3 regions of the Variovorax sp. LjRoot130 genome follow, and region 3 is predicted to be linked to each of the others. Evidence: riboswitches for the same ligand, from Rfam matches in the RefSeq annotation. Region 3 holds a riboswitch; each other region holds the start of a gene.
The links. A riboswitch is a leader RNA that binds a small molecule or an ion and turns the genes downstream of it on or off. The one in region 3 is predicted to bind glycine.

Region 1 (6,770 bases), on a different contig from region 3:
GCGGCCGGCCAGCCGGCGCGGGCGCTGACTCGCTCGCAGACGGCACAGCCGATCAGGCCGGCGAAGGCCACCGCCATGCCGGCGCGGTCCGCCGCCAGCCGCAGGCCGTCGGGCTGCAGGTGGTAGAAGGCCGAGCCGGCGGCGATGAGGATCAGGCCCGCGAAGAACATCCAGGCGCAGTCGAGCGTGTTGACCGGCGGCTGGGCCATGGCCTGGGGCAGCGGCGCGGCGTCCTGCGCCTCCTCGTGCGCCCGTTCCAGCCAGCGCAGCCAGCGCAGCCCCCAGACGCCGATCACCGCGAAAGGCAGGTTGCTCAGCACGTCCATCGCATAGGGCACGCCGTGCCAACCGCGGTCGTCGGCGAAAGGCGCGCCGCCCAGGCCGGGCGCCGGCAGGGCCGGGCCGGCGATCGCAAGCAGCAGGAGCAGGACGAAGAGGGACAAGAGGCCAAGTTCGCGGCGGGTCAGACAAGGCAGAGGCATGGCGGGCTCCGGGTGATGTGTGTGCGGCGGAATGTAGGTTGTCAACCGCTCCGGGAGCATCGAGAATCGATACGGAGTACTTTTTCACGACCTCAGGTATCAAATCCCAATACTCCCGCCATGAGCACCACCGTCGACCTTGTGCAGGCTCTCAAGAACGAGCTCAAAACCGCCCGCATGACCTATGCGGATCTCGCCAAGTCGCTCGACATGGCCGAATCCAGCGTCAAGCGCATGCTCGCCAAGGGCGACATGCCGCTCACGCGGGTCGATGCGATCTGCCGTGCACTCAAGATCGACTTCGCCGAACTCGCCCGCCGCGTGGCCGATGCGCAGCCGCTGCTCAAGGAATTGACGCTCGAGCAGGAAAAGGCCGTGGTCAAGGACAAGAAGCTGCTGCTCCTGGCCATCTGCGTCCTGAGCCAGTGGACGCTGGAGCAGATCGTGACCGCCTACCGGATCAGCGAGGCGGAATGCATCGGCTACCTCGCGCAACTCGACCGCATCGGCATCATCGAGCTCCGGCCGCTGAACCGCTACCGCCTGAAACTCGCCAAAACCTTCCGCTGGCGCCCGCACGGGCCGGTGATGGACTTCTTCCGCGAGAACGTGGTGCTCGACTACTACCGAGGCGGCTTCGACGGGCCGGCCGAAGGCCTGCTGCTGGTTCACGGCTCGATCAGCCGCTCGCTGGCGCCGGCCTTTCTGGACCGGCTGCAGCGCGTGGCCCAGGATTTCGCCCAGCAACACCAGACCGACCAGAAGCTCTCGCCCAAGGAGCGCGAGGGCTACACGCTGCTGCTGGGCATGCGCAATTGGGAGTTCGAGCTGTTCACCCGCCTGCGCCGCGCGTGACGGCCAGGAAACCGGTTTCTAAGCTAAGATTCTTACCGCAGAAAAGCGGATGCATCGACATCCCACCGTTGGCGCAAACTCCCATGAACGCTCAGGTGAACCTTGCATCGGTTCGAATCACTGCTCATTTAGTCAATTGCCGTCTGGAGAGTCATCACGCCAGGTGATGCGCCGAAGGAGCAAGTCCGTTGCAAGTCGCAGCGGATGAATCTCTCAGGTACCAAGGACAGGGGGAGCGGCATCTGAACCCCGGGTTACGGCAGCTCCGCACAGTGAGCGCCCAAACCCGCCGTTCATGCCATCCCAAAAGGATCTGGACATGCGCGTGGTTGTACTCGGCGCCGGCTTGCTCGGCGTGACATCGGCCTATTACCTTCAACAGCTGGGCCACGAAGTGACGGTGGTCGACAGGCATGCCACGCCGGCCGCCAAGGCGCGCGGGCGCGTCGACACGGTCGTCACGGCCGCGGCCGACCAGCTTCTTCGGCAATCCGCCGCTCGCCGTGCCGCCCGCGCGAAATGGGTGGGGCTGTACGTGCGCCTGCGGCGACGCTTCGCGAAGCTGCTCGATCGCGCCATCGGCGAGGCGCCGAAATCCAAGCCGATCGAACACCTCGTCCGGCTGGGCGCCTACAGCCGCGACATCGTGCGTTCGTTGCGCGACGAAGCCGGCGTGCCCCCGGGCCAGCGCAACCCGGGCCTGCTGAGCATCTACACCGATGCCGACGCCTTCAACGCCCGGCTGGCGCGCGCCTCTCATTGGAAAGATCTGGGATGCGAGGAGCGCCTGGTCTCGGCCGAAGAGGCGCTGCGCATCGAGCCGGCCCTGCAGGCCCTGCGCGGCGAGCTCGCCGGCGCAGCCTATTCGCTCGACGATCCGGCGGCGCGCGACCCGGCCCAGTTCGCGGCCAGCATGGTGTTCCTGTGCCGCGCGGCCGGCGTGCGCTTCCTGACCCAGCACACGGTGATCTCCCTGGAGGAGCGCGCAGGCCGCATCGACCATGTCGAGCTGCTCGATGCCGACGGCCAGCCCGTCGTCCTGCGCGGCCAGGCCTATGTGCTGGCGCTCGGCATCTCCAGCGCGATGCACGCCGAAAAGCTGAAGATCGCCATGCCTTTTCGCTTCCTGCGCGAATACATCGTCACGATCCCTCTCAAGGACGCGACCCGCGCACCGCGCGTCGCGCTGCGCGACCGGCAGGGCAAGCTGGGCATCCGGCGCATCGAAACGCCGGGCAGCGACTGCCTGCGGGTCTCCGCCACGGTACGCGCCAGCTTCGACGAAGAGAGCGAGCCCGATTCGGACCGCGTCGACGCCATCCTGCGCCGCATCGAAACGCTGCTGCCCGGCGCGGCCGACACGGCGCATGCCTCCCTCGAGACGGTCGTGCATGCCGTCAGCCGGGACGGGCTGCCGATGATCGGCAAGACCCGCCTGTTCAACCTGTTCCTCAATGTCGCGCCGGGCGCGCGCGGCTGGATCAACGCCTGCGGCGCCGGCAAGTCGATTGCCCGGATCGTGAGCGGCCTCAGGCCCGAGCTCGAGTTCGCCTTCAGAAATCCGTAGCCGCGCGCGTCCTCGCCGCCTTACAATTGCTGCACTGCAGGAGAGCGGGCCGCGGGAAGCGGCTCCACCGAAGGCGCAAACTCCCATAAACGCTCAGGTCGGCTCACGCGATGAGCCTGTACTGCATCAACTGTCAAAGCCGTCTGGAGAGCCATCACGCCATGTGATGCACCGAAGGAGCAAACCTGCTGCGGGCGCAGCGGGTGAATCTCTCAGGTACCGAGGACAGGGGGAGCGGCAACTTGGACGCATGGTCCGGTTGCTTTCTTTTTCGAGCTTCCGTTTCCGTTGCGTTCAAGCGCTGCAACCTCAAAGGTTCTCGAAATGCGCGTGATCGTTCTCGGCGCCGGCCTGCTCGGCGTGACCTCGGCTTACTACCTCCAGCAACTCGGCCACGAAGTGACCGTGATCGACCGGCAGGCCACACCGGCTGCCGAAACCAGCTTCGCCAACGGCGGCCAGATCTCGGTCAGCCATGCCGAACCCTGGGCCAACCCGAGCGCGCCGCTCAAGGTGCTGCAATGGCTCGGCAAGGAAGATGCACCGCTCCTCTTTCGCATCCGCGCCGACATGCGCCAGTGGCTCTGGGGCCTGCAGTTCCTGCGCGAATGCACGCCGGCGCGCACGCGCCACAACATCGAGCAGATCGTGCGCCTGGGCACCTACAGCCGCGACACGCTGCAGCAGCTGCGCCGCGACACCGGTCTCAGCTACGACCAGCGCACCCAGGGCATCCTGCACTTCTATACGACCCAGAAGGAATTCGACGGCGCACTGAAGCCGGCCGAGCAGATGCGCGCACTGGGCTGCGAGCGCCAGGTGATCTCGGCCGACGAGGCGGTGAAGATCGAGCCCGCGCTAGCCCACATCCGGCCCCAGTTGGCCGGCGCCACCTACACGGCCGAAGACGAATCTGGCGATGCCAACCGCTTCGCGCGCGAACTGGTCGCACTGGCCTCTGCGGCCGGCGTGAACTTCCTCATGAGCCACACCGTGACCGCGCTGCGCGAAGCAGGCGGCAGCATCGACCACGTGGAAGCGACAGACAACGAAGGCCGCTTCCAGCGCATCCGCGGCGACGCCTTCGTGCTGGCGATGGGCTCGCTGAGCCCGCTCTACGCGACGCCGCTGGGCATCCGGCTGCCGATCTACCCGGCCAAGGGCTACTCGGTCACGCTGCCGGTGAAGGATGCCTCGAAGGCGCACCAGGTCTCTTTGACCGACGACGAGTACAAGCTGGTGTTCTCGCGCTACACCTCGGCCACCGGCGACCGCCTGCGCATCGCCGGCACGGCCGAACTCAACGGCTACGACCGTGACCTGAACCGCGTGCGCTGCGAGGCCATCGTGCGGCGCGTCGAAGAGCTGTTCCCTGGCGCCGGCGACAGCACGCAAGCCCAGTTCTGGACCGGACTGCGGCCGGCGACGCCCAGCAACGTGCCGCTGATCGGCAAAACGAAGCTGCCGAACCTGTTCCTCAACACCGGCCACGGCACGCTGGGCTGGACCCACGCCTGCGGCTCGGGCAAATCGATCGCGCGCATCGTGAGCGGCCTCAAGCCCGAGGTCGACTTCGCTTTCGCCACCTCCTAGCAGGCTGCTGAAGTACCAGGCACGCCGAAGGCGCCCAGCGCACTGAAGACGGCATTCTTGTGATTTCGGCGTCCCAAGTCCGCTGCCATCCCTGTTTCCCCCGTTTTGAGGCGCGTTTGGGGCTCTCACTGGCCCGCTACGCGGCCAACGGACGGACTTCTGCCAAGGTCCGCATGCGCACCAAGTTGTAGGCGGCCATCGTCAGCACGAACAACTGGTCGACTTTCTTGATGCCGCGCACCATCACCTGCCGGATGGGGCCGACGAACTTGGCCCAGCCGAAGCCTTGCTCGATGAGCTTTCGCTTGCGCTGCGAGATCGCATAGCCCTCGCTCCGAGCGATCTCGTCGGCCACCGCCGAGCGACGCCCCGATTTGTTCTGCGCCACGTGCGGCGTGACCTTCATGCGATGCAGCGCCTCGATGAACTCGGCCGCGTCATAGCCCTTGTCGGCGCCCAGCGTGACCTCGGTATCCGGACTCGCGGTGGCTTGACGTGCGTCCCTGATCATGACCTTGGCCGCTTCACGCTCGGCAAAGCCGTCGGCCTGCGTGACCATGGCGTTAACGACCAGGCCGTGACGGTTGTCGGTGAGCGTGTGTCCCATGTAGCGCAACTCGCTGGCAGTCTTGCCCTTGCGGTACAGCCTCGAATCGGGATCGGTCTTCGACTCGTGCGTTTCGTTGCTGCGTCGCTGCCCCTTGAAGTCCCCGCCGCTGGCGCCATCGTCGTCACCGTCCTTGCCAACGAAGCTCTTGTGTCCGGCCCAGGCCTGGATCAGCGTGCCATCGACGCTGAAGTGCTCTCCCGACAACCAATCCTTGTTCTCCGCCGTCTCCAGCACTTCGTTGAAGAAGGCGACGACCGCGTCGTGCTCAATCAGGCGCTGGCGGTTCTTACTGAACACCGTCGGCACCCACACCGCGTCGTCCATCGCCAGGCCGATGAACCAGCGAAACAGCATGTTGTATTGCGTCTGCTCCATGAGCTGGCGCTCCGAGCGGATGCTGAACAGAATCTGCAACAGCATCGCGCGAAGCAGCTTCTCCGGCGCGATGCTCGGGCGGCCGCCCTTGATGTCGGCCTCGTACATCCGAGAGAACAACTCGTCCATCTTGGCCAGCGCCTCATTGACCATCACCCGGATGCGGCGCAGCGGATGGTCGGCGGGAACGAAGTCGTCCAGCCGTCTCATGGTGAACAAACCTTCGGTGAATGTGTCAGGGCCGCGCATCGGAGCAGGTTTTGTGGGTCTGCAAAGACAACGCCCCAGGCCTACTTACGGGGGACTTTCGAATGAGGTATTTCAGCAGCCTGCTAGGTCCCAGTCTCAGTCGCGCAGCAACTCCTGCATCAGCTCGCGCAGGATCGGCAGCGCCGGCGCCTCGGTGCGCCGGCGCAAGGTCACGAGGCCGAAACGCGCGACGCCATTAAGCTCGGGTTTCATCTTCAGCTCGACCAGGTCTGGCGCCGCCGCGCGAATGGCCAGCAGCACGGCGTCGCTCCGGCGCACCACCTCCACCAGGCTCGGGACTTCCTCGCACTGCAGCGTCACGCAGAGTGCCGGGTGCGCCTCGGGTCCATAGGCCTCGACCAAGGTGCGCGCCACCTCGTCGCTCAGCGGCGTGGAGGCTACGGGATAGCGCTGAACCGCCTCGAAGCTCACCCCGCTGCGAAGCCGCGCGAGCGGATGGCCGCGGCGGCACATGAAGACGCCACGCATTTCGTGCAGTGCGCTCAGCTCCAGGTCGGCCGCGGGCTTCAGCGAACGCGCATCGACCACCAGCGCATCGAGCGTGCGCGCGCGCAACGCCTGCGCCAGCAAATCGGTGCCGCCGCGCGACACGACCACGCGCATCTTCGGATGGCGGGTCGCCATGCGCATCAGAAAAGGCGTCATCAGCATCGCGCCGGGACCCGAGCCCATGCCGATGCGGATCACGCCGCCCTGCCCCTCGCGCATTAGCCGGCCGCTGTCGCGCAACTCGTCGGCCTCGAACACCAGCTGGCGCGCGCGGTTCAGCACTTCGCGCCCGAAAGCGGTGAGTTCGTTGCGGCGTCCGACCCGGTCGAACAGCGGCATACCCAGTTCGTCCTCGAGCGCGCGGATGCTGCGGCTCAACGCCGGCTGGGTCAGGTGCTGGGCCTGTGCGGCCTTGCTGAAGGAGCCGCTCTTTGCGAGCGAGATCAGATGCCTTAGTTGAACCAGCGTCATCGTGGGTGCCCGGCAAAGTAGTGCATCGAAGTCATGCTAATGCAGACAACAATGCATT
Region 2 (6,770 bases), on a different contig from region 3:
CTGCGTGGTGCCGCACACGATGTCGGCATCCCATTCGCCGGGCGGCGCCAGCAGCGTGAGCGCCAGCAGGTCGGCCGCCACGCAGAAGGCGGCGTCGCACGCATGGGCGTGGCCGGCGAGCGGGCGCAGGTCGTGCACGTGGCCGGTGGTCGAGGGGTACTGCGCGAGTGCGCCGAAGAAATCGCCGCTGGCCATCAGGTGCGGCAGGGTCTCCGACACGGTGCTGACCTTGACCTCGATGCCGAGCGGCGCCGCGCGCGTTCTGATGACCTCGATGGTCTGCGGATGGCAGTCGCCCGAGACCAGGAACACGTTGCTCTTGCTCTTGGCGCTGCGCTTGGCGAGCGTCATCGCCTCGGCCGCCGCCGTGGCCTCGTCGAGCATCGAGGCATTGGCGATGGCCATGCCGGTGAGGTCGCACACCATGGTCTGGAAGTTGACCAGTGCCTCCATGCGGCCCTGCGAAATCTCGGCCTGGTAGGGCGTGTAGGCGGTGTACCAGGCCGGGTTCTCGAGCACGTTGCGCAGGATCACGCCGGGCGTGTGGGTGCCGTAGTAGCCCTGGCCTATGAAGTTCTTCGCCACCTTGTTCTTCGCCGCAATGGCCTTCAGCTCGGCCAGCGCGTCGGCCTCCGTCACCGAGGCGGGCAGGCGCATCGGCTTCGTGCGGCGGATGGCCGGCGGCACGATGCCGTCGATCAGCTCGGCGCGGGTGGTCGAGCCGACGGCGGCGAGCATGCGCGCTTCGTCATCGGCCTCGATGCCGATATGGCGGGCGATGAATTCCTCGGCGTTCTCGAGTTCGCTGAGGGAGGGCAGGGAAGACTTCGGCATTGGCGTGTTCGGTTCAGTTTTCGTCGGCGAACTTTTGATAGGTGGTGGCGTCGAGCAGTGCATCGAGCTGCGAGGCGTCGCTGATCTTCATCTTGAAGAACCAGCCGCCCGCTTCGGGCGCGCTGTTGGCCAGCGAAGGGTCGGCGCGCAGCGCCTCGTTGACTTCGGTGATCTCGCCCGTGATGGGCATGAACACGTCGGCCGCCGCCTTGACCGACTCGACCACGCCGGCGACATCGCCCTGGCTGTAGCTCTTGCCGACTTCCGGCAGGTCGACGAAGACCACGTCGCCCAGCGCATCCTGCGCATGAACGGTGATGCCGACGGTGGCGACGCCGTCGCCGACCGCCTGGACCCACTCGTGGTCCCTGGTGTACTTGATGCTCATGAAAGGCTCCTTGAAGAAAAGAATTCAACCGCGGTAGTAGTGCTGCGGCACGAAAGGCATGGTGCTCACCTCCATCGGCACCGGCTTGCCGCGCACGATGGCCTGGATGCGGGTGCCGGGCTCGGCATAGGCGAGCGCGACGTAGGCCATCGCGACCGGCCGGTCGACCGTGGGGCCGAGCAGGCCGCTGGTCACCTGGCCGATGGGCGCGCCCTCGAAGGATTCGAGCAGCGTGCCATCGCGCACCGGCACGCGCTCCAGCGCCACCAGGCCGACGCGCTTGCGCTTGAGCGTGTGGTGGTCCAGGTGGCCTGCGACGCCATTGGCCGCCGTGAGTTGCGCCAGCACCTTGGCCGCGCCCGGAAAGCCGCCTTCGCGCGCACCGCCGGTGCGCCGCACCTTCTGGATCGCCCAATTGAGCGAGGCTTCGACCGGCGTGGTGGTCTCGTCGATGTCGTTGCCGTAGAGGCACAGGCCCGCTTCGAGCCGCAGCGAATTGCGCGCACCCAGGCCGACGGGCTTGACCTCGGGCTGGGCGAGCAGCAGCCGTGCGAGCGCTTCGGCATCCTTGGCGGCCACCGAGATCTCGAAACCGTCCTCGCCCGTGTAGCCGCTGCGCGTGGCAAAGGCCGCGATGCCGCCGATCTGCACCGCGCCGCCGGTCATGAAGACGAAGCGCTCGATGCCGGGCGCGAGCCGGGCCAGCGCGGTCACGGCCTGCGGGCCCTGCAGCGCCAGCAGGGCGTGGTCGGGCATCGGCAGCACCTGGCAGCGCGCGCCGATCCTGGCCTGGATGTGCGCGATGTCGGCCACCTTGCAGGCGCCATTGACGATCACGAACAGCGAGTCGTGGCCTTCGTTGAAGAACATCAGGTCGTCGAGGATGCCGCCTTCGTCGTTCAAGAGCAGGCCGTAGCGCTGCTTGCCCGGCGCCAGGCCGATCACGTCGACCGGCATCAGGCTCTCGAACGCGGCGGCGGCATCGGGGCCAGCCAGGCGCAGCTGGCCCATGTGGGAGATGTCGAACAGGCCGGCGGCCTCGCGCGTGTGCTTGTGCTCGGCCATCAGGCCGGCGGGGTACTGCACCGGCATCACATAGCCCGCGAAGGGCACCATGCGGGCGCCGAGCTCCAGGTGCAGGTCGTAGAGCGGGGTCTTTTGCAGATCGTCGGATGCGGAGGCCAAGGCACTCTCCAAAGGGGCAGTCCAGATCCATGACATTCTTGCCATGGGCCACCCCTGCTGTCCGCTTTACCTGAGAGATTCGCCCCACGATCGGGGTTTGCTCCTTCGGTGGGCGGCACTGCGAACAAAAAACGCGATGCGCCGCCTCTCTCCAGCAAGGAAACGCCCGGAAAATGGGGCGCTTCGTCAGTCCTTTTGCCTGAGCGTTCGGGCCCGTTTTTCGAGGGGACCTGCGCCTTCGGCGGCCCCGCGCTGCGAGGCTCTCTCCTGACCTGCCCGAGTGTAAGGGATGAGCCCGGTCCTGGCCGCTCAGGAGCGCTCCAGGCGCAGCCGCCTGAGCAGAAACTTCTCCCACAGCTTGTCGGCGACGAGCTGCAGGGAGCTGCGAATGTGCGCTCTGGCATTGCGCGCGTCGTAGGGCGAGCGGATGTCGGCGCCCAGCTGCCGGGCGCGCACGCTGAGCATGCTCTCCGAGAGAACGCAACGCGCCTTCATGCGCAGGTCGTCGAAGTTCTCCGGCGAGAACGCACTGGCCTTGTGCCATTCGTGGGACCACTTGAATCTGCGCTGCCTGGACGGATCGCTCTCGTCCTTGATCAGCCAGGCTGACACGAAATCGACATAGGCCTCGTCGACGCTGTCGCGAAACAGACGGTGCTCGGGTTCGAAGCGGTCGTAGACCAGCGAATCCAGGAATTCGTTGCCCGGCGAAAGCGCACCGAGCTGGCGGCGCAGGTTGCCGTTCATCGCGAAGCAGTAGGTCGAAACCCATTCGAGCAGGGGACCGAGCGGCGTCATCGTCGAGCGCGGAAAATCGTTGATCTCGCCGAAGAGCCACGGGCCCGGGTGCAGCCCCAGCCTCTTGATTTCACCGCCGAAGCCGGCCACCCTGCGTTCGCTCCATCCGTGGTTTCGCGCGACGGTGTCGTTCGAAAAGATCCACACGTCGGGCTCGCCGCTGCGGGCAAGAATGGCTGCGACTCCTTGGTCCCACCCAGTGAATTCGCGGTTGGAGTTGTCGCCTGCGATGACGAAGCCGTCCTCGCATTCCGCATTGCGCAATGCTTCGCCTCCGGTGGACCTGGCGTTGTCGACGATCGCGAGAACGACACGATCGCTCTCGCCGGCCAACTGCCTTCGCAGCTTGGTCAGCACCTGGACCGAATGATCACGATGCTGACTCCCGTACTCCAGATGAACAAAACCGTAGTTCGTCATGCCTGTTGACAGAAAAAAGAAGGGAGGGTTGGGGCGCCGGATGGGCGCGACGCGACGAGTATCCCACCTCGTCTTGTCAGCGGAGACGCCGAGTTTGTCCGGATGCGGCCATGGCGGCCGTCGGGGCCGATTTCAATGCACGAGCTGGGGCGGCAGCAGCTTGTCGATGCGTTCGCGGATCGACGTGGCGCGCTCGGCACCCGCGAGCTTCTCGATCTCGCCGAGCATGGCGGATGCGGCGGCCAGCATCGACTCCCGGTCGCGCGCTTCACGCAGCAGCTCGCGGAACTGCCCGGCCAGGATCGGATCGCGCCTGACGAACATGCGCTCGCACAGGTCGAACAGGAACATCCGCGTGGTGGCGAGCGAACGCTTGCCGTCGAAGACATCCGCCGCGACCGGCGGCTCGGGGCTCGCGTCCGGCGCCGGAGCTGCCTGCACCGGCGGCGCCACGGCGGGCGTAGCGGGTTGCGAACGATGCAGATAGCCCTCCTGCACCAGGTGCAGCGCCACGCGGCCGGCCTCGTCGCGGCTGCCGAAGAGCTGGCCGAAGTCGGTGACCGAGCGCTGGCCGTCGGCCATCAGCAGCAGGGCGCGCTCGCGCTGGCCCAGCGTGCGGCGGCCCGGCTGGAGTTCTTGGCGCGCTTTCTCGGTCTTGATGAGGAACATCTGATGCTCGGGCGTTCGGGGTCGAGCGCCGCAGCATCGGGGATCCGCATGACATCCTCGTGAATGACCGGGCCGCTGCCGCTATTTGAAGCCCCACAAACGCGGCAGCCAGGTGCTGAGCGCCGGAACGAAGGTCAGCACCAGCAGCACGGCCGCGTGCGCCCACAGGAAGGGCACGAGCTCGCGCACCAGCTGCGACATCGGCACCTTCGAGACGTTGCAGGTCACGAACAGCAGGCCGCCTACCGGCGGCGTGATCATGCCGAGCGTGAGGTTGTAGATCACGATCATCGCGAAGTGGACCGGGTCGATGCCGAGCTTGATGGCCACCGGCGCGAGGATGGGTGCCAGCACCATCACGCCGGGCAAGGGCTCGATGAAGATGCCGAAGAGCAGCAGGAAGACGTTCACGATGATCAGGAACATCCACGGCGAGAGCTGCATGCTGACCAGCCATTCGGCCAGGGACTGGGGAACGCCTTCGATGGTCAGGATCCAGGCGAAGGAGGCCGACAGCCCGATGATGATTAGCACCGAGGCCGACAGCAGCGCCGAGCGCGCGAGGATGTCCGGCAGCGCCTTCCATTCGAGCGTGCGGTAGACGAACTTGCCGCACACCAGCGCATAGAACACCGCCACCACCGAGGCCTCGGTGGGCGTGAACCAGCCGGCGCGCATGCCGCCGAGGATCACCACCGGCAGCAGGATGGCGGGGATGGCTTTCCAGGTGGTCAGCAGCACTTCGCGCCAGGGCGGCATGCCGCCGTCGCCGCGGTAGTTGCGCTGCTTGGAAACGTGGAAGTTCACCACGCACATCGCGACCGCGATCAGCAGGCCGGGAACGAGGCCGGCCACGAACAGGCTGCCGACCGACACGCTGTCGTCCTGCAGCGCGTAGATGATCATGATGATCGAGGGCGGAATGATCGGGCCGACGATCGCGGTCGAGGCCGTCAGCGCCGCCGCGTAGGAGCGGTGGTAGCCGGCCTTCTCCATCATCCTGATGAGCATCGAGCCCGGCCCCGCGGCATCGGCCAGCGCCGAGCCCGAGATGCCCGAGAAGAAGGTGAGCGAGACCACGTTGGTGTAGCCGAGCCCGCCGCGCCGGTGGCCGACGAACTGGCCCGCGAAGCGCAGCAGCACCTCGGTCAGCGAGCCGCCGCTCATGAGTTCGGCCGCCAGGATGAAGAAGGGCACCGCCATCAGCGGGAAGCTGTCGATGCCGGTGAAGGTTTCCTTCAGCAGCACCATCAGCGGATAGGACTCGGCGAGGATCAGCGTCGCGGCCGTGGCCAGGCCCAGCGCGAAGGCCACGGGCACGCCGATCGCGAGGAACAGGCAGGCCGACAGGATCAGGATGATGCTGGCGTTCATAGCGAGGCGCTCGCGGTCGCATCGAAGTGCGCGTCGGACGCGAACTCGCGCTTTTGCACGTAGCCGCGCACGATCAAAAGCCAGTGGACGATGAGCAGTACGCCGCCGATCGGCATCGCGCTGTAGATGTAGGCAAAGGGAATCTGCGTGACGGCGGTCAGCTGGAACATGGTGCGCTCCATGTAGAGCCAGCCGTACCAGACCATGAAACCGAAGAAGGCGAAGAGCAGCGCCGCGACCACGGCGCGGACCGCGACCGCGCCCCTGGGCGGCAGCGCGTCCTGCAGGTTCTCGACCGCGATGTGGCCGCCGTAGCGCAGCACCGGGCCGGCGCCGAGGAAGGTGAGCCAGATCATCATGTGGCGCGAAACCTCTTCGGCCCATTCGAGCGAATTGCTCGTGAGGTAACGCATCCCCACGTTGATGAAGATGATGACCGACATTGATGCGAGCAGCAGAATCAGCGCCCAGCGGTTCGCGGCCAGAAAGTAGTGTTCGAAGGTTTTCATATCAAAACAAAACCGCCCGGTGCCACTGCGGGTTCACCGGGCGGGAGTGCCGCAACGCGGCACGCGCGTTGCCGCGCTACTTGACGTCGCTGATCTTCTTGATGTTGTCGGCGCCGAATTCCTTGGCATAGCCGGTGTAGGCCGGCTTCAGCGCTTCGCGGAAGGCGGCACCGTCGACGGTGCGCACGACCTTCATGCCGTCCTTCTCGAGCTGGGCGATGCCGCTGTTCTCGTCGTCGTTGACCTTCTTGCGCTGCGCCGCGCCGGCCTTCCTGGCGGCTTCGACGAAGACCTTCTTGTCGGCATCCGACAGCTTGTTCCAGACCTTGGGCGACAGCAGCAGCAGTGCCGGCGAGTAGACATGGCCGGTCAGCGAGAGATGCTTCTGCACCTGCGCGAACTTGGAGGACAGGATCACGGGAATCGGGTTCTCCTGGCCGTCGACCGTGCCCTGCTGCAGCGCGCCGAACAGTTCGGGGAAGGCCATCGGCGTCGGCAGGATGCCGAAGGTGCGGTAGCCGTCCATGTGCACCTTGTTCTCCATCGTGCGCATCTTGAGGCCCGCGGCGTCCTGCGGCTTCACGATGTCGCGC
Region 3 (6,770 bases):
TGGACTTTGCCCCTGAATCGCGCCTTTAGCTGTCCGAACTCGAAGCGCATGATCGCGGCGAACTCGCCGTTGGACCTCTCCTCGATCTCTTCGCAGCCGGGGATGCACTGCTTCAGGATCGCGGGGTCGTTCAGCGGAATACACAGTCGCCAGGGAGGCAGGGACGACGTACTCACCAGCTATGTCAAGTGCCATGTCATATTGCAATCATGCAAACAGTCACGTAGGACCTCCGTTTCGAATGACCAAAAGGTTAGGGCAGCGTCATCCGCGCGGCAAATAGCATTCGCGGAGGGCACGATGCCGAAAAGCTATGGCGGGCTGTGGACCTGACGATGCAGCTTCTGGGACGCCGAATTGCGCCGGTACTTCGGAGCTGCGCCACCGGCGTGCGCAAGTACTTGTGCACCGTCTTGCGCGACAGGCTTGTGGCCCTCACGATCTCGCGCACCGCCTTGTTCTTGCGGTGGCACCGCTTAAAAAAGCATCGGGGTAGGCTGAACACGCGGGTCAAATTTGAAGCCCAGCGCCGGCCATACAGCGTAGTCGTCGGCGGTGGCCAACAAGCTGGCGCGAACGATATGGTGGTGTTGGCACGCGGACAGGCGTGGAGACCTGCGGCGTGGCAGCAAGTGCACTGGCAGGAACCTAGAAACTACCGCTTCGAAGGAGAGCAAGCGACCACGCGTGTGATGCGCCAGACAGGTCGGACCGGGATGGGGACACTCCGATAGGGATCAAGAGCACCAATCTCGATGATCAGGGAGCCTCGTCAGCGAATACCATCAGGGCCAGCAGGCATCACGCCTGCACAACAGGCCGAATATGAGACTGCAGCTCTGCCTCCTGATCCTTTACACACAAGTTGCTTGTAATCCGGGAGGCGCCATATAAGCATTTCCCTAGCAGTGTTCTAGATTTACCGAGTCCTTCATCTAAAAAGGCGGTCTTCACGGTTGGTCCGCGTCGCGTCGTGTATTGCGCCCGCGCTGAAACGCAGTCTAGCCAATAGAGCCCGGCCGAACTCGTAGAGTGCCCAAGCTCACCAGGACGACGTCTTCAGCGAGCTCGCGCGCACCAACAGGTGGTCGTGCCCGACCTCACCGAACTCGTTGATGACGACCACCGTGTCCGCCACGCCGGCATCGGCCAGCAAATGGCGTAGCAGCGTGGGTGCCGCTGCCGAGGAAGCCGGTCAGCGCATTTATCGGTACACAGCCGTCAGCCCAGGCCGCGGCGTGGTTCATCGTCAGGCCAACTCGAAGATGGCATCGACCTGGACAGCGACGTTGCGCGGTAGCGAATTGCAGCCGACTGCGGCGCGCGCATGCCGACCCGCTTCGCCGAACACCTCGACCATCAGGTCGGAGGCGCCGTTGATCACCTTCGGATGGTCGCCGAACTCGGGGGTGGAATTAACGAAGCCGCCGAGGCGCACGCAGCCCGCGACGCCATCGAGGCTGCCGCCCAGGGCCGTGCGCAGCTGGGCAAGGATGTTGATCGCGCACAGTCGCGCCGCCTTCTGGGCGTTCTCGATCGAGACGTCCTGGCCGACCTTGCCCACGTACTGGTCCTTGCCGCCGGCGGTCGGCACCTGGCCCGCGATGTAGATCAGCGAGCCGCTCTTTCGGGCCGGCACATAGTTGGCGACGGGGGCGACCGCCTTCGGCAATTCGATGCCGAGTTGGGTGAGGCGTACGTCGGGTCCTTGCGTTGTCATTCTCTGGTGTCCTTGGAAGTAAGTGGTCAATTGCCGAAATAGGGGTCGTCGAGTGGGGCGGAGAGCTGATCGTCGGCATTCGGCTCGCTCAGGGCGGGCGCGAGCGCGCTGCCTGTGGTACGAATATCCCGAGCATGCCGGCGCCGAGAACGATCACGCGCATTTCGTGAACCTATGAGGTCGCAGCGCTTGAACGCGGAGAAACGGAAGCTCGAAAAGAAAGCAACCGGACCATGCGTCCAAGTTGCCGCTCCCCCTGTCCTCGGTACCTGAGAGATTCACCCGCTGCGCCCGCAGCAGGTTTGCTCCTTCGGTGCATCACATGGCGTGATGGCTCTCCAGACGGCTTTGACAGTTGATGCAGTACAGGCTCATCGCGTGAGCCGACCTGAGCGTTTATGGGAGTTTGCGCCTTCGGTGGAGCCGCTTCGCGCGGCCCGCTCTCCTGCTATATCGAAGTCTATTCGGATCGTTGCTGGAAGTCGATAGTGCCGCAAGGGGTCGGGAGCCAACCAGCCTCTCGTTGTTCGAGCGCCAAGCCTGGAACGTGAGGCAGGGGAGTTGAAAAAATCAGAACTGGCCGGCCATCGCGCGGCCGTCGTGATGAGCCTGGTGCAGGCGGCAAGCTCTGCGGCCCCGATCCGCACGCGTACCTAAAGACGTCCTGCAGCGCCTGCCCACGCACATGGCCAGCGCATCGACAATCTCCTGCCGCACCGCTGGCAATCGATGAAGTGCCCTCCCGGCGAGACCGCCGTGAGCGGCCAATTGCCGCGTGCCGCCGGTCGCAGTCGTCAAGGATCGGACGGCCATCCGCTTACCTTCTATGCGACAAGTGCCATGAGCATCCGATTGCGCGCGGACATACTGCAACTGCTACGATTGCCGACCTTATGGCAGGAGAGTCCACGATGATGCCGGTTTCTGGTGTGAAGGCCGAATCCGCCAAGCTGGCGCGGCGGCGAGTGAAGGTCGGCTTCATCCTCCTTCCAGGCTTCACGATGTTTTCGTACTCTGCCCTGGTTTATATCTTGAAGCATTGCACCGACCCGGCAGCCGCGGTCGGAGTCGACTTTGAATATGTCGTTCTAGGACAAAAGCCAGCGCAAACGACCTGCGGGGTCCAAGTACCTCCGACAGCGCCCCTGCACGCTGCTCGCGATTGCAACTACGTTTTCGTGATAGGCGGGAAGACAGCTGCTCCTGTCGAGGACCGCAGATCGATTCTGGAAGCACTCACAAGCGCCGATATGAAGGGCGCAACTCTTGCGGGAATAGGTTCCGGACTATTTGTGCTAATCGAAGCCGGATTTTTCGATAGATTGCCCTGCGCAACAGATTGGTATCGCGGCGCCGACCGAGATACCCGTTTCGCGGAGGTGCAGCAAATCTCAGGCCTTAACTTGGTCGTGAGCGGCAGGCGAGTTAGCTGTGCGGGAGGGCTAGCGGCACTGGAACTCGGATCATGGCTTTTAGAACGTCATTATTCCGCTATCGGCGCCGAGATTCCCGCGCCGCAAGAGCTTTCGGCCTCCCCCACCGAAACTGAGCAGAATTCTGGAACAAGAGAAAATCCACTCGATGCGAGAGTACTTCGGGCGCTCAAGATCATCGAAAGAAATCTTGGACAGCAGCCATTGAAGGTTGAATCTCTTGCGTCAACCTTGGGGGTTTCTAAGCGGCAGATAGAACGGCTTTTCCAGCAGGAAATGAAGCAGCCGGTCCAGCAATATTGCCGTCAGTTTCGACTTGCTTATGGATATTGGCTTCTTTTAAATAGCCCCAAGTCAATAACGGAAATCGCGACAATCACCGGTTTCTCCGATAGCTCTCACTTCAATCGATGTTTCCGGGCTCAATTTGCAACGACCCCATCACAAGCACGACAATCAAAGGTAAGCGTGGATGACGTTATATCGCCGCAATGGGCTTCTCTCTACGAAAGCATTGTAAAGAGTGATCAGGATTTAGACTTATCGCGATCGAGGAAGTCAGTTTACACAAATCTGGCTCACTCAGTAGTTGGTTCTTCAAGCAGGATCAATCACGATGGCGGCTTGACCGAGCCAGAAATGCACTTAGCGACAGCCCGAAAACTGTTCAAACAACCGAGCCACCTCTAACAACTCCTCGGCAAGCAGCTTGTTGAGTTTGGCGTTCTCGTCCTCGAGCTGCTTCAGGCGCTTCGCTTCGGAAGCGTCCATGCCGCCGTGACGGTCCTTCCAGCTATACAGCGTCATTTCCGAGTCGCCGTGCTCGCGGCCGAGATCGACGGGCTTCGCACCCGCCGCCTGCTCGAAACTTCAATGATCTGCACATCCGGTAAGCCTGGCTCGCTTCATCAATCCGTCATTCCAAGTTGACGGACTTCCCTGCCACTACGCTGGTACGGTTGGGAGGGGGCAGGTGACCGATCTCTCCCGTACCCTTAAAGGATACTCCTCGAATCCCGATTGCCGGCCTATCAGAGCGATAGGCCGGCTTTCCGGTTCCCTATATCGGAGCGATCAGATCGCCGCCGTGATGATGAACTCCACCTTGAATTTCGGTGTGGTGAGCTTGGCTTCGCTGGTGGCGCGGGCCGGCGGGTTGACTGGATCGATCCAGGCTTCCCAGACGGCGTTCATTTCGCCGAAAGTGGCGATATCCGAGAGATAGATGATCGTCTGCAGGATCTTCGACTTGTCACTGCCGGCGGCAGCGAGCAGGCGGTCAACGTCGGCAAGTGCGCTCTTGCACTGGTCAGTGACGCTCTCGCCTTCGCCGACCCGGCCGGCGAGATAGACGATGTTACCGTGGACGACGGCGTTGCTCATGCGGGCGCCCGGTTCGATGCGCTGAATGCTCATGGAGTTCTCCTGGAAAAATTGAGCTGTGGGAAAAGGCCCCGCGCGAAAAGCGGGGCCGGGAAAATCTTTAGCCGCAAAGATGCTGGCTCTTTGAAGCACACGTGCGACTAGGTAGATTTAGGTAGGTCGCCCTTCGCCGCGCATGATGGACTGGGCGAATGAGACAAGCACAGCCGCGGCCTCCGAAACCTTCTCCGGGAGAAGTGCGTGGCCAGAACCATGGATGATTTCCATCGTCGTGAGATGGCCTACACGATCTCGCAAGTAATCTTCTTCGGGTACGGGTGCAATCTTGTCAAATTCAGGCGCAACATAGAGCACCGGCAAATTTTTGCCCACTTCGGTCCAACTACTGTCGGCCGTTGCATTCGTCGCCGCGAGCTGGAATTTAGAGACCTCTGTATGCCACCCGCTCAACCAAACGGAAGCATCGTGCCCCGGAGCGAAGAAGTCGCGCTCCAAATAAAATAGGCGGTCTGCTTCCGGCTTGGAATTGTCAGATACGACATTCACGGAAATCAAGAGTTCGGGCGATATTGTGCTGCCAATAATCGCTGCGAGAAGTGCGACAGATTTTGTCATCGAAGGCCAATGATGGGCGAGAACCCGCGCGACCCAGTTGCCGAACGCGTGGCCCACCACACACAATGCTTCAGGCTTCTCCGGCGCACAATCGGCTTCGATCGCAGCAACGACATCGGCGGCAAGATCGATCAATGTGATGCCTTCGGTCGGCCCCGAACTCGCGCCTATGCCGCGTGGCTGAGGCCGCAACACGCGGAATCCAGCCGCTGCAATTATGGGTGCAATTTCATCGAAATCAGTAGCGCCTCTCGCCAGCGACGGGAGCAGAACAATGCGTGGGCCCTTACCTTCGACGAGAAGTTCGACCTGACCTTCAGGCGTAGGAATCAGTTTGCGCTCGAGTTTTGACATTTAGTATCCTAATTTGGTGGTAGCTGTTGAGACCGTAAGCCGTAGTCACCTTGTAAGAAGCATCAATATGGACCGTTGCAATTGCCGCGCGGCAACATCTTGCGTCAATGATCAAGATTCATTACATCGCAGGTTATTACCAGCGGTCCATACTTTCCTTCCTATTGTGGCTTCGAGCTATCGAAAAATCTGGTAGAGGCCAAAGAGGGCCGTGACTGTATAGATTGATGCCAGCTAGAGAGCGCCGGGTATTTTTCTCGCCAACCGAGCCTTGGAAACCGAAAGTCAGCGTATTCAGCAACGATAGCCAGCGTAATGGAGGCCAACCCGAAAGGCCGTTGCGCGACTCGCTCGACTGTCGCCTCCAGTCTTGTCCATACCATGCTCGACTTCAAGTTGAACGCATTAATAAGCGCAATCTGCTTCGTATCCTTCATTGATTCGATGCGCCATTGCACCAACAGGTCGAGAAAACCATTGCACAACGCATGCAGCCGAAGCTCTTCAATTCGCGCTTCCGGCGACAACGGAATAAGCTTAGCACCACCTGCCATATGAATGAGGTGCTCGATGATTACGAGACTATCGTAGAGCGCGGTCCCGTCATCTAAAACGAGTGTTGGAAGTTGCCCAAGCGGGTTATATGGCAATAAAGCTAAGTCAGGCTTGTTCGGTGCGACTCGAGTTGAAATCGTTTCTAACCTGTCGCTTAGCCCTAGCTCGTGGGCGCTTGCGGTAACTTTTCTTGCGAATGGAGATGTTGATGACCAATATAGTTTCATGAAGAAGAATTCCTAGGCTATTAATCCGGGACATTGATCGATGCGCCTGTGACCAAGCGCGCTTCCCTTGGCGACAACTCGCCGCCATCACTCCAAACCGCAGGTCATCAGGTCGACCAATAACGGAATTCTCGTCCGAGTGTGACGGGGTCGATAGAATTGCGAAGCCGTGCGAATATGAAAGCTCCGCCGCCCCATCCGATGATGTCGCAATAATCCAAGTTCAAGCGCGCATTTGTTCTATCGCGCCTGGTTGGGAGCGCGATATCGTTCTAAGCAGTCAGTTTGCATGGGAGCATTCTTCATGCGCTTCCTAGCAAAGTGCATCATCTCTAACGGCCATATTTCGAGCGTTCTGACAAAAGATCAACCTGTCGTCTTGCTTCTGTAACCCGATCCCGTTTCACACAACTTCTATGAAAAATCTTTTCAAAATTGCACTATCCCTTGTCGTTGTTGCTGCTTCGCACGGCGTGGTTGCCG

Region 1: another riboswitch for glycine. It lies ahead of ACSQ86_RS03230 (FAD-dependent oxidoreductase); the one in region 3 lies ahead of ACSQ86_RS34330 (RidA family protein).
Region 2: another riboswitch for glycine. It lies ahead of gcvT (glycine cleavage system aminomethyltransferase GcvT); the one in region 3 lies ahead of ACSQ86_RS34330 (RidA family protein).

Annotation. Positions count from the first base shown of each region.
Region 1 is NZ_CAXURM020000001.1:618,717-625,486, reverse strand. It holds gene ACSQ86_RS03240 (hypothetical protein) at 1-443, opposite strand, end outside; gene ACSQ86_RS03235 (helix-turn-helix domain-containing protein) at 603-1,337, shown strand; glycine riboswitch at 1,471-1,577, shown strand; gene ACSQ86_RS03230 (FAD-dependent oxidoreductase) at 1,657-2,904, shown strand; glycine riboswitch at 2,932-3,022, shown strand; glycine riboswitch at 3,038-3,143, shown strand; gene ACSQ86_RS03225 (D-amino acid dehydrogenase) at 3,229-4,497, shown strand; gene ACSQ86_RS03220 (IS5 family transposase) at 4,634-5,731, opposite strand; gene ACSQ86_RS03215 (LysR family transcriptional regulator) at 5,828-6,712, opposite strand.
Region 2 is NZ_CAXURM020000001.1:2,191,866-2,198,635, forward strand. It holds gene gcvP (aminomethyl-transferring glycine dehydrogenase) at 1-834, opposite strand, end outside; gene gcvH (glycine cleavage system protein GcvH) at 848-1,222, opposite strand; gene gcvT (glycine cleavage system aminomethyltransferase GcvT) at 1,247-2,443, opposite strand; glycine riboswitch at 2,455-2,572, opposite strand; glycine riboswitch at 2,593-2,679, opposite strand; gene ACSQ86_RS11075 (hypothetical protein) at 2,717-3,625, opposite strand; gene ACSQ86_RS11080 (hypothetical protein) at 3,758-4,294, opposite strand; gene ACSQ86_RS11085 (TRAP transporter large permease) at 4,376-5,668, opposite strand; gene ACSQ86_RS11090 (TRAP transporter small permease) at 5,665-6,177, opposite strand; gene ACSQ86_RS11095 (TRAP transporter substrate-binding protein) at 6,254-6,770, opposite strand, start outside.
Region 3 is NZ_CAXURM020000002.1:943,244-950,013, forward strand. It holds gene ACSQ86_RS34325 (SRPBCC family protein) at 1-176, opposite strand, end outside; gene ACSQ86_RS34330 (RidA family protein) at 1,250-1,720, opposite strand; glycine riboswitch at 1,967-2,072, opposite strand; glycine riboswitch at 2,088-2,178, opposite strand; gene ACSQ86_RS34335 (GlxA family transcriptional regulator) at 2,635-3,843, shown strand; partial or broken gene ACSQ86_RS34340 (transposase) at 3,820-4,017, opposite strand; gene ACSQ86_RS34345 (RidA family protein) at 4,228-4,569, opposite strand; gene ACSQ86_RS34350 (alpha/beta fold hydrolase) at 4,687-5,505, opposite strand; gene ACSQ86_RS34355 (glutathione S-transferase family protein) at 5,667-6,287, opposite strand; gene ACSQ86_RS34360 (Bug family tripartite tricarboxylate transporter substrate binding protein) at 6,704-6,770, shown strand, end outside.